3 regions of the Variovorax sp. GW821-FHT09D05 genome follow, and region 3 is predicted to be linked to each of the others. Evidence: predicted binding sites of a transcription regulator. Region 3 holds the regulator's gene; each other region holds the start of a gene.
What was found. Region 3 encodes sigma-54, which starts transcription at its own class of promoters, with help from an activator protein. Its sites were predicted from a motif close to TGGCANGNAANCTGCTTT; they were not measured.
Positions count from the first base shown of each region.

Region 1: AC07O3_RS32390 (ammonium transporter) is a predicted target of sigma-54. The motif match lies at 1,206-1,223, and genes of this name have one in related genera.
Region 2: AC07O3_RS14500 (pilin) is a predicted target of sigma-54. The motif match lies at 1,988-2,005, and genes of this name have one in related genera.

Region 1 covers NZ_JBWKOZ010000016.1:49,204-52,412, forward strand. The annotation lists gene AC07O3_RS32380 (acyltransferase family protein) at 1-86, opposite strand, end outside; gene AC07O3_RS32385 (LytTR family DNA-binding domain-containing protein) at 249-1,142, shown strand; gene AC07O3_RS32390 (ammonium transporter) at 1,294-2,496, shown strand; gene AC07O3_RS32395 (M14 family metallopeptidase) at 2,607-3,209, shown strand, end outside.
Region 2 covers NZ_JBWKOZ010000005.1:45,801-49,009, reverse strand. The annotation lists gene AC07O3_RS14505 (ATP-binding protein) at 1-1,840, shown strand, start outside; gene AC07O3_RS14500 (pilin) at 2,066-2,554, shown strand; gene AC07O3_RS14495 (hypothetical protein) at 2,609-2,836, opposite strand; gene AC07O3_RS14490 (SEL1-like repeat protein) at 2,962-3,209, opposite strand, start outside.
Region 3 covers NZ_JBWKOZ010000007.1:426,931-430,139, reverse strand. The annotation lists gene lptB (LPS export ABC transporter ATP-binding protein) at 1-777, shown strand, start outside; gene rpoN (RNA polymerase factor sigma-54) at 795-2,396, shown strand; gene AC07O3_RS21225 (phospholipase D family protein) at 2,407-3,209, shown strand, end outside.

The DNA.
Region 1 (3,209 bases), on a different contig from region 3:
TAGAGGATGACGAAGAGGAAGGCCAGCGCGCGCAGGGCGTCGATGTCGTGGCGGCGATGGTCGGGCGGGAGGTTTTGGGTGGTCATCGGGGCTCCTTGAAGCTGGAAGCGGCGATGCTCGGCCTCGTGTTCCCCGCGTGGCACGCCCGGGGGACGGATCGCCCGCGCTTTGTGACGAGCGGTGGCCCTGAGGGACGAAAAGGGACGAAATTCGCCGCCCCAAGGCCCGTTTTCGGGAGAATCCCGGACATGGGAGACCCCCGCAAGAACCTGTACGAGCGCTACGAGCCAGTCCGCCGCTATGTGGAGGTGGCGTTCTGGATCGTGCTGATGACGCTGCAGGCCGTGTTCAGCACGATGGTGGCGATCGTCGACGTGCGCACGCGCGCCGTGCCGCGGGCCAACTGGGAGGTCGCGACCTGGGAGGGTTCGAGCCACCTGGTGCTGTTGCTGCTGGTTCCGGCGCTGGTTGCCGTCGAGCGCCGGTTGTCGCCGCTGGTGCGCACCCACGTGCTGCGCTTCGTGGCCTGGCATGCGGTGGCCAGCGTGGTCTTCAGCGTGATCCACGTGGTGGGCATGTTCGGGCTGCGGGCGCTGGTCTATGCCATGGCCGGCGAGCGCTACGACTTCGGCGGCTGGGTCAGCCAGTGGGGCTACGAGTACCTGAAAGACGTGCGGGTGTACGCGAGCATCGTCTTCGGCATCTGGGCGTACCGGCTGTTCATGTTGCGGCTGCAGGGCGAGGCGCGGGTGCTCGATGCGCCCGAAGCACCGGCGGAGCCGGAGCCCGTCGAACCCGAAACCCCGCAGCCTGCGCGCCCCGAGCGCTTTCTGGTGCGCAAGCTGCGTCGCGAATTCCTCATCGCGGCTACCGACATCGACTGGCTCCAGGCCGAGGGCAACTACGTCGGCCTGCACGTCAACGGCCACGACTACCTGCTGCGCGCCACGCTCACCGACTTCCTGACCCAGCTCGACCCTGCCCGCTTCGTGCGCGTGCACCGCAGCCACGCCGTGAACCTGGGGCGTATCAAGGAAATCGAGCCGCTGGACGGTGGCGACGCCCGGCTGCACATGCACGACGGCACTACCGTGCCCTGCAGCCGCCGCTACCGGGACGCGCTGCGCGCCGGGGCGGGCTGATCCGGTGCATCGCGGGCTGAGTAAAGCCCGCTATTGGTTCACAACGCACCATCGAAGAGCTTTGGGCACCATTTTTGCTTCATTGGCCCGCCGCTCCGGGTGATTCGGGTGCGGCGCACCAATTCAAACCAAAAATCAGCAAGAAGCTCCAATGGACGCACTCAAACAGGGCGCAGACGCGCTGTTCATCCTTCTCGGCGCCATCATGGTCCTGGCCATGCACGCCGGTTTTGCTTTTCTCGAACTGGGGACAGTGCGCAAGAAGAACCAGGTCAATGCGCTGGTGAAGATCCTGGTCGACTTCTCGGTCTCGACCATCGTGTATTTTCTGGTGGGCTATGGCGTGGCCTACGGCACGCATTTCTTCGTGAGCGCCACCGAACTGTCGGCAAGAAGCGGCTACGAGCTGGTGAAGTTTTTCTTTTTGCTCACTTTCGCGGCGGCCATCCCGGCCATCATTTCGGGCGGCATTGCAGAGCGCGCCAAGTTCTGGCCGCAGCTGATCGCCACGGCGGTGATCGTCGGCTTCGTCTACCCGCTGTACGAGGGCATCGCCTGGAACAAGCACTTCGGCATCCAGGGCTGGATTGCCTCGCTCACCGGCCATGAGTTCCATGACTTCGCGGGCTCGGTGGTAGTGCACGCGGTGGGCGGCTGGCTGGCGCTGCCGGCGGTGCTGCTGCTGGGCGCGCGGCGCAACCGCTACCGGGGCGACGGCTCGCTGAGCGCGCATCCGCCGTCGAACATTCCGTTCCTGGCGCTGGGCGCGTGGGTGCTGTGCGTAGGCTGGTTCGGCTTCAACGTGATGAGCGCGCAGAGCATCGACAAGATTTCGGGCCTGGTGGCCGTCAACTCGCTGATGGCGATGGTCGGCGGCACGCTGGTGGCGCTGGCAATGGGCAAGAACGACCCGGGCTTCGTCTACAACGGCCCGCTCGCGGGGCTCGTGGCCGTGTGCGCCGGCTCCGACCTGATGCACCCGCTGGGCGCGCTGGTGGTGGGCGGCGTGGCGGGCGCCATCTTCGTCAAGATGTTCACGCTCACGCAGAACAAATGGAAGATCGACGACGTGCTCGGTGTGTGGCCGCTGCACGGCCTGTGCGGCACCTGGGGCGGTATAGCGGCGGGCATCTTCGGCACGCAGGCGCTGGGTGGCATCGGCGGTGTGAACGTGTGGGCGCAGCTCATCGGCACCGTCATCGGCGTGGCATGGGCGGGGCTGGCGGGCGCGGCGGTGTACGGCGCGCTGAAGGCCTCGCTGGGGCTGCGGTTGTCGCAGGAGGAGGAATACGACGGCGCTGACCTGTCGATTCACCACATCTCGGCCACGCCGGAGCGCGAGGTCAACTGGTAGTCACCAGTGCGGCAGGGCGGGTCTGTGTTTGCTTCGCGCAGGGCCGCTCAGCACGAACGCGCGCCCTGTAGCAAACTTGCCGGACCGCTTCGTTCCATTTTCTGACGCCCATGACCCAATCTCCCCCCGCCCTCGAAGTCCTCCCCCGCGACCTCTCCGCCTACCGCAAGGGCAACACCGGCGTCGACTACGTGCACCGCTTCGAGTCCGGCAAGCCCGGCCCGCACGTGCTGATCAACGCGCTGACGCACGGCAACGAAATCTGCGGCATGACGGCCGCCACCCACCTGCTCGACAACGACGTGCGCCCGAAGATCGGCACGCTCACAGTGAGTTTTGCCAACGTGGCAGCGTACGAGTCGTTCAACGAGGCGCTGCCCTTCGACAGCCGCCAGCTCGTGCACAACCTCAACCGCATCTGGTCGCCCGAGTGGCTCGATGGCACCGAAGACAGCCCCGAGCTGAGCCGTGCGCGCATCCTGCGTCCGGTGGTGGACGCGGCCGATCACATCCTCGACATCCATTCGACCAGCCAGCCCGTCGTGCCCTTCTGGGTCTACCCGGCATTCGAGCGCAACGCCAAGGTCGCACTGGCCATCGGCCGCCCGTCGGTGCACCTCGTGATGCCCGACGGCCTGGGCTCGGGCACGCCGCTGATCCAGTACGGCAGCCACGGCGGCCCGGACGGCAAGGGCGTGGCGATGGTGGTCGAG
Region 2 (3,209 bases), on a different contig from region 3:
GCCGCTGCCGTTCGCGGGCACCACAGGGCCTGTCGCGGCGACGGAGAACGGGCATGACGCAGCGCAGCCGGTGCCGCGCCGCATCGCCGATACCTTCGCCGGAGCCGGCTTTCTGCGGGTCCAGGCGAGGGGTGGGCCGGGGGGTGGCGGTGGCGGACCGGGAGGTCCCGGTGGACCTGGAGGCATGGCGTTTCCGGGTGGGATGGGCCCCCCGGGCGGCGGCTTCGGCACTGACAGGGGCCCGAGAGGAAACACCACAGGCACTCCACCGCCGCCTGGCGGCACGACAACGAATTCCGCGCCGGGCAACGCGCCGGCCACTGCACCGGATGCACCAGTCGGTACATCCGCCCCCACGCCCGCGGCCGGAAACCCTCCAGGCAGCACGGTAGCGGCGCCCCCTGGCAGCGGCGCAGGCCCCGTCGGCACACAACCATCGCCCGGGCCGGCAGCACCGAACACGGCGACCGCGCCGGGCGCGCCCGGTGCCGCCCCTCCACCGGGCCTCTCGTCCACGGCGCCGCCATCGGGTCCCGCCCAAGGCCAGCCCGGAGCCCCTTCCATTCAGTCGGGCCCCTCCATGCGAGCCTTGCCGCCGGTCATCGAAAGCCCCCCGCGCCGCGAAGCCCCTGCCAGGGCTGAAGCACCAGTTGCGCCCCCTATCGCGCAGTCGCCGCGCGCCGAGCCCGCTACGCGCCCATCCTCGGCCAGCACGCCACCGGCGACTGCGGCTGCACCGCCACGCGTCGTCACCCCCGCCGAACCGCCCCGTGCGTCCAGAGACACCGACACGACGATCACGACGCCCATTGCGACCACCGACAACGAACGCCCCGCCGCGCGCGGCCTCTTCGGGCTCGCTCCCGCGCCGTTCGTCGAAGGCGACTTCATCGCCGCGGTCTACACGCCCGAAGGCAGCTGGGTGGTCGTGCAGCCGGTGCCCGAGTCTTTTCCGAACGCATGGCAGCGCCGCGTGCTGCTGTGGTTCCTGATCGCCGCGGCAATCGTCGCCCCTGCGGGCTGGCTGTTCTCGCGCCGATTGGTGCGGCCGATTGCCGGCTTCGCACGCGCGGCCGACCAGCTGGGCCGCGACCCGGCAGCCCCGGTGCTGGCACTGGAGGGCCCCGCCGAGATCGGCCGCGCAGCACAGGCCTTCAACCGCATGCAGGCGCGGCTGCGCAGCTTCGTCGACGACCGCACGGTGATGATCGGCGCCATCAGCCACGACCTGCGCACGCCCCTCACGCGGCTGCGCTTTCGCATCGAGGACGTGCCCGACGACGTGCGCGCCGGCATGCTCGAAGACGTCCAGGAGATGGAGCTGATGATCGGCTCCGTGCTCAGCTTCATCCGCGATGCCTCGGTGGTGAGCGCGCGAGAGCGCATGGACCTCGCGAGCCTTGTCGAGGACGTGGTCGAGCAGGCCATCTTCGTCGGCAAGAACGTGCAGCTGCGACGCGTCGAGAGCGCGCAGGTGGAGGTTGACCCCATCGGCATGCGCCGCGTGCTCGACAACCTGATCGAGAACGCCGTCAAGTACGGGCACCTGGCACGCGTGCGGCTGTTCACCGATGGGCACGACGCCGTGGTCGAGATCGGCGATCGTGGGCCGGGGCTGCCCGCAAACGAAATCGAGCAGGTGTTCAAGCCGTTCTATCGCACCGCGCAGGCGCGGTCCTCGCGTGCTGCGGGCAGCGGCCTTGGTCTGGCGGTATGCCGCTCCATCGCGCGCGCGCATGGCGGTGACGTGGTGCTGAAGTCAGGCTCACACGGGCTTGTTGCGCAGGTTCGCGTGCCGCTGGCGCTCGAGGCGCAACGGCTGGCGTCTGCGGCGCACTGAGCAACGCCGGCGCATACGCGCGATGACACCACCCTTCAGATGCCATGGCACGCGCCGCCGCGCGTCATAACGAAGCGGCACGAACGGGTCCGCGCCTTTACCTCCTGAAACACCTGTCGAAACACGCATGAACCACCGCAGGACGGGTGGCATGCGGACTGCAGAAAGAAGCTCGTCCCGGTGAGTTTTTCCGGGCGCACTTTTCTCAACAGCAGGAGTTTCACAATGAACCATCGTTCCTTCGCACGCAACGTGCAAAAGGGTTTCACCCTCATCGAGTTGATGATCGTCGTGGCGATCATCGGCATTCTGGCTGCTATTGCGATTCCGCAGTACCAGACCTACGTCGCGAAATCACAAGTAGCCCGCGCCATGGGGGAAACCGGCGCCCTGAAGACGGCGTATGAAGATTGCCTGAACAATGGAATGACTGCTGTGGCTGCCTGCGACCTTGGCGCCACCAGCTCCGGCATCTTGAGCTTGACCTCGCCCCTGGTTTCGACGGCTGGCACGTCACTCGGCACATCCACCACAAATACTGTCGCTCTGACTACCACCGGCACCATTGCAGGCAGCTTCGCCGGCCAAGCGGCTGCAATCCTGAAAACGACCCCCTTCACGATCACCTGGACTCGTACCGCCGAAGGCAGCTGGAGCTGCAAGACTACGGCTGACTCGAAGTACGCACCGGCGGGCTGCCCTAACGGCACCTGATTCAGCCGCATCGCTTAACGCAAGCCGCCTTCTGGCGGCTTTTTTGCGTCTGCGTCAGGGCGACGAGATCTGTTGCGCGCTGGCCTTGCGGTATGCGGCCTCCACCAGCGCCTCGCACTGCCCCGCACCCGTGGTATCGAGACAGCCTCGCTGAAAGAGCCGATACATATCGAGCGCCGCGCGAGCCGCCAGTCGCTCACCTGTTGACGAAGGCGGCGCTTCAGCACACTCGTAGAGATCCGGCACTCCCGCCGCATTGCATTTCTGCTGCGCGACGATCATGCTGCGCACCGCGACATCCGCACCGAAATCGGCCGGCTCATCACCAGGCCTACGTGAGCCTCCGCAAGCTGCCAGTGCTGTGAGCACGAGTGCAGGGCAAACAATCCATGCAGACAACCGCATGCCTACGGTTCGCCGCATCCCGCCCTCATGCCCTGAATCTGCTGGCAAGCCACCGGATGCCCCAACGACGCCGCCTTGGCAATCCACATGATGGCGAGGCTGTCGTCCTTCGGCACGCCCAGGCCCGATGCATGGCAGTTGCCGAGCCACTGCATGGCGTCGGCATTACCTTGCGCGGCCGCCAGATCGAGCCAGTAGACGGCCGCATCGAAGCGGCCCGCGACGAAGAACATCTCGCCGACATCGGCTT
Region 3 (3,209 bases):
ACGCAGGACGCCAACGGCGCACCGGGCAGCCGCCTGATCGCGCGCGGCCTGAAGAAGAGCTACGGCAGCCGCACGGTCGTGAAAGACGTCTCGCTCGACGTGCAGAAGGGCGAAGTCGTCGGGTTGCTCGGGCCGAACGGCGCGGGCAAGACCACCTCGTTCTACATGATCGTGGGCCTGGTGCGCGCCGACGCGGGCGACATCAGCATCGACGGCGAGCCCATCGCCCACATGCCGATCCACCGCCGCGCCCGCATGGGCCTGAGCTACCTGCCGCAGGAAGCCTCGATCTTCCGCAAGCTCACGGTCGAGGAAAACGTGCGCGCCGTGCTCGAGCTCCAGAGCGAGCCCGACGAGAACGGCAAGATGGCGCCGCTGTCGAAGCAGCACATGGACGAGCGCCTGGCCGAGCTGCTGGCCGACCTGCGCGTCGACCACCTGCGCGATTCGCCCGCGCTCGCGCTGTCGGGCGGCGAGCGCCGCCGCGTCGAAATTGCGCGTGCGCTGGCTACGCAGCCGCGCTTCATCCTGCTGGACGAGCCCTTCGCCGGCATCGACCCGATCGCGGTGATCGAGATCCAGCGGATCATCAGTTTCCTGAAGGAGCGCGGCATCGGCGTGCTCATCACCGACCACAACGTGCGTGAAACGCTGGGCATCTGCGATCACGCTTTCATCATCAGCGACGGGCATGTGCTGGCACAAGGCACACCCTCGGAGATCGTCGACAACGCCGAAGTACGCAGGGTGTACTTGGGCGAACACTTCCGCATGTAAGGGCGGGAGCGGTTCCCATGAAGCAAGGGCTATCCCTTCGCGTCTCGCAGCATCTGGCGTTGACGCCACAGCTGCAGCAGTCGATCAGGCTGCTTCAACTCTCCACGCTCGAACTGAGCCAGGAGGTGGAGCAGATGCTCGACGAGAACCCGTTCCTCGAGCGCACGGCTGAAGAAGCGGCGCGCGAGGAATTCGGGCTCGACACGGCCGATGCCCCGGTGCCGCGCGACGACGGCGGCGATAGCGGCGACGGCGAAAGCGACTTCGCTTCGCCCGCCGCCAGCGCGTCCACTGCTTCCACCGAAACCAGCACCACCACCACGGCCGACACCGACGGCCCCGCTGCCGAGATCACCGAGCGCGAGCCCGACTGGGAAGGCGACGGCACCGTCGACATGGCGCCCGACGACAGCGAATGGGGCAGCGATGCGCCCGCGCGCCAGAACAACCTCGGCGACGACGAACGTGCCGACGCCACCGAACTCGCGCGCAGCCAGGAGTCGCTGCAGTCCTTCCTGCATCGCCAGGCGCTGAGCCTGCGCCTGAACGAGAACGACAGCGCCGCGCTGCGCTTTCTCATCGAATCGCTCAACGACGACGGCTACCTAGAAGACTCGCTGCCCGCACTGGCCTCGGGCCTGGCCGGCGACGACAACGACCAGTTCGACGACCTCGTGCATCACTTTCAGGTGGCGCTCGGCCTGCTGCAAAGCCTGGAACCCGCCGGCGTCGGCGCGCGCGACCTCGGCGAATGCCTGGGCATCCAGCTGCGCGCCCTGGCCCGCGAGGACGAGACCGACGAGGAAGAACTGGTCCGCAAGACCGCCATTGCCATCTGCAAGCAGCCAATGGAGCTGCTCGCGCGCCGCGACTTCAAGCGCCTGGCCACGCTCACCCGCAGCAACGAGGAGCTGGTGCGCTCGGCGTTGCAGATCATCGCGCGGCTCGAGCCGAAGCCGGGCCGGCGCTTCGTCGACGTCGAGCGCAACATCGTCATTCCCGACGTGATCGTCACCAAGACGGGCCGCGGCACCAATGTGAAGTTCCGCGTCATGCTGAACCCCGAGGTGATGCCGCGCCTGCGCGTGCACGACATCTATGCCGGCGCACTCAAGTCGCACAAGGGCGAAGGCAGCCAGGCGCTGTCGCAGCGGCTGCAGGAGGCGCGCTGGTTCATCAAGAACATCCAGCAGCGCTTCGACACCATCCTGCGCGTGAGCAACGCTATCGTCGAGCGGCAGAAGAGCTACTTCGTGCACGGCGAACTCGCGATGCGTCCACTGGTGCTGCGCGAGATTGCCGACGAGCTGGGCCTGCACGAATCGACCATCTCGCGCGTGACCACCGCCAAGTACATGGCCACGCCCTTCGGCACGGTCGAGCTCAAGTACTTCTTCGGCTCGGCGCTGGGCACCGAGACCGGCGGCAATGCGTCGAGCACCGCGGTGCGCGCGCTGATCAAGCAGTTCGTCAGCTCCGAGAGCATCAAGAAGCCGCTGTCGGACAGCCAGATTTCAGAGATGCTGAAAGAGCAGGGCATCGAGTGCGCGCGCCGCACCGTGGCCAAGTACCGCGAGGCGCTGCGCATCGCGCCCGCCAACCTTCGCAAGGCCCTGTAGAAAGCCACCGATGACCCGTCGCCTGCCGTCGCTTTCGCGTTGTGGGCATTGGGTTTTCGTCATGGCGGCGGTCTTGCTGTTCGCAGGCTGCGCCACATTGCCCGACGAGGCGCCGCGCCCGCCCACCAAGGCCATGGCCGTGTCAGCCGACACCGCGCTCGGCAAGATCGCGCTGGCCTCGCAGCCCGACCCCGACCTGAGCGGCTTTCGCCTCATGCCCGGCGGCGACTTCGCCTTCGACACCCGTATCCAGCTGGCCCGTCGCGCGCAGCGCACGCTCGACGTGCAGTACTACCAGATCGAGAACGACGAGACCGGCCGCTACCTGATGCGCACCCTGCGCGACGCCGCCCAGCGCGGCGTGCGCGTGCGGCTGCTGATGGACGACCTCTACACCTCCGGCGAAGACGAGCTGCTGCTCGGCCTGGCCGCCACGCCCAACGTGGAGCTGCGCCTGTTCAACCCGTTCCCGGCCGGGCGCGGCAGCCTGCTGAAGCGCTTCAGCGCGTCGCTCTTCGACTTCAGCCGCGTGAACCGCCGCATGCACAACAAGCTGTTCATTGCCGACGGCGCGATGGCGGTGGCGGGCGGGCGCAACATCGGCAACCAGTATTTCAGGCGCACGGCGGGCGAGAACTTTCTAGACCTCGACACCTTCGTCACCGGCGCGCTGATCCCGCGGCTGGGCAGCCTGTTCGACCAGTACTGGAACAGCATCTACGTGCGGCCGATCCAGTCGGTGGTGGCCAGCGACCTGTCGCGCGAGGAGCTGCAGAAGCGCTTCGATGTCGCCACCGGCCCCGACACCACGCC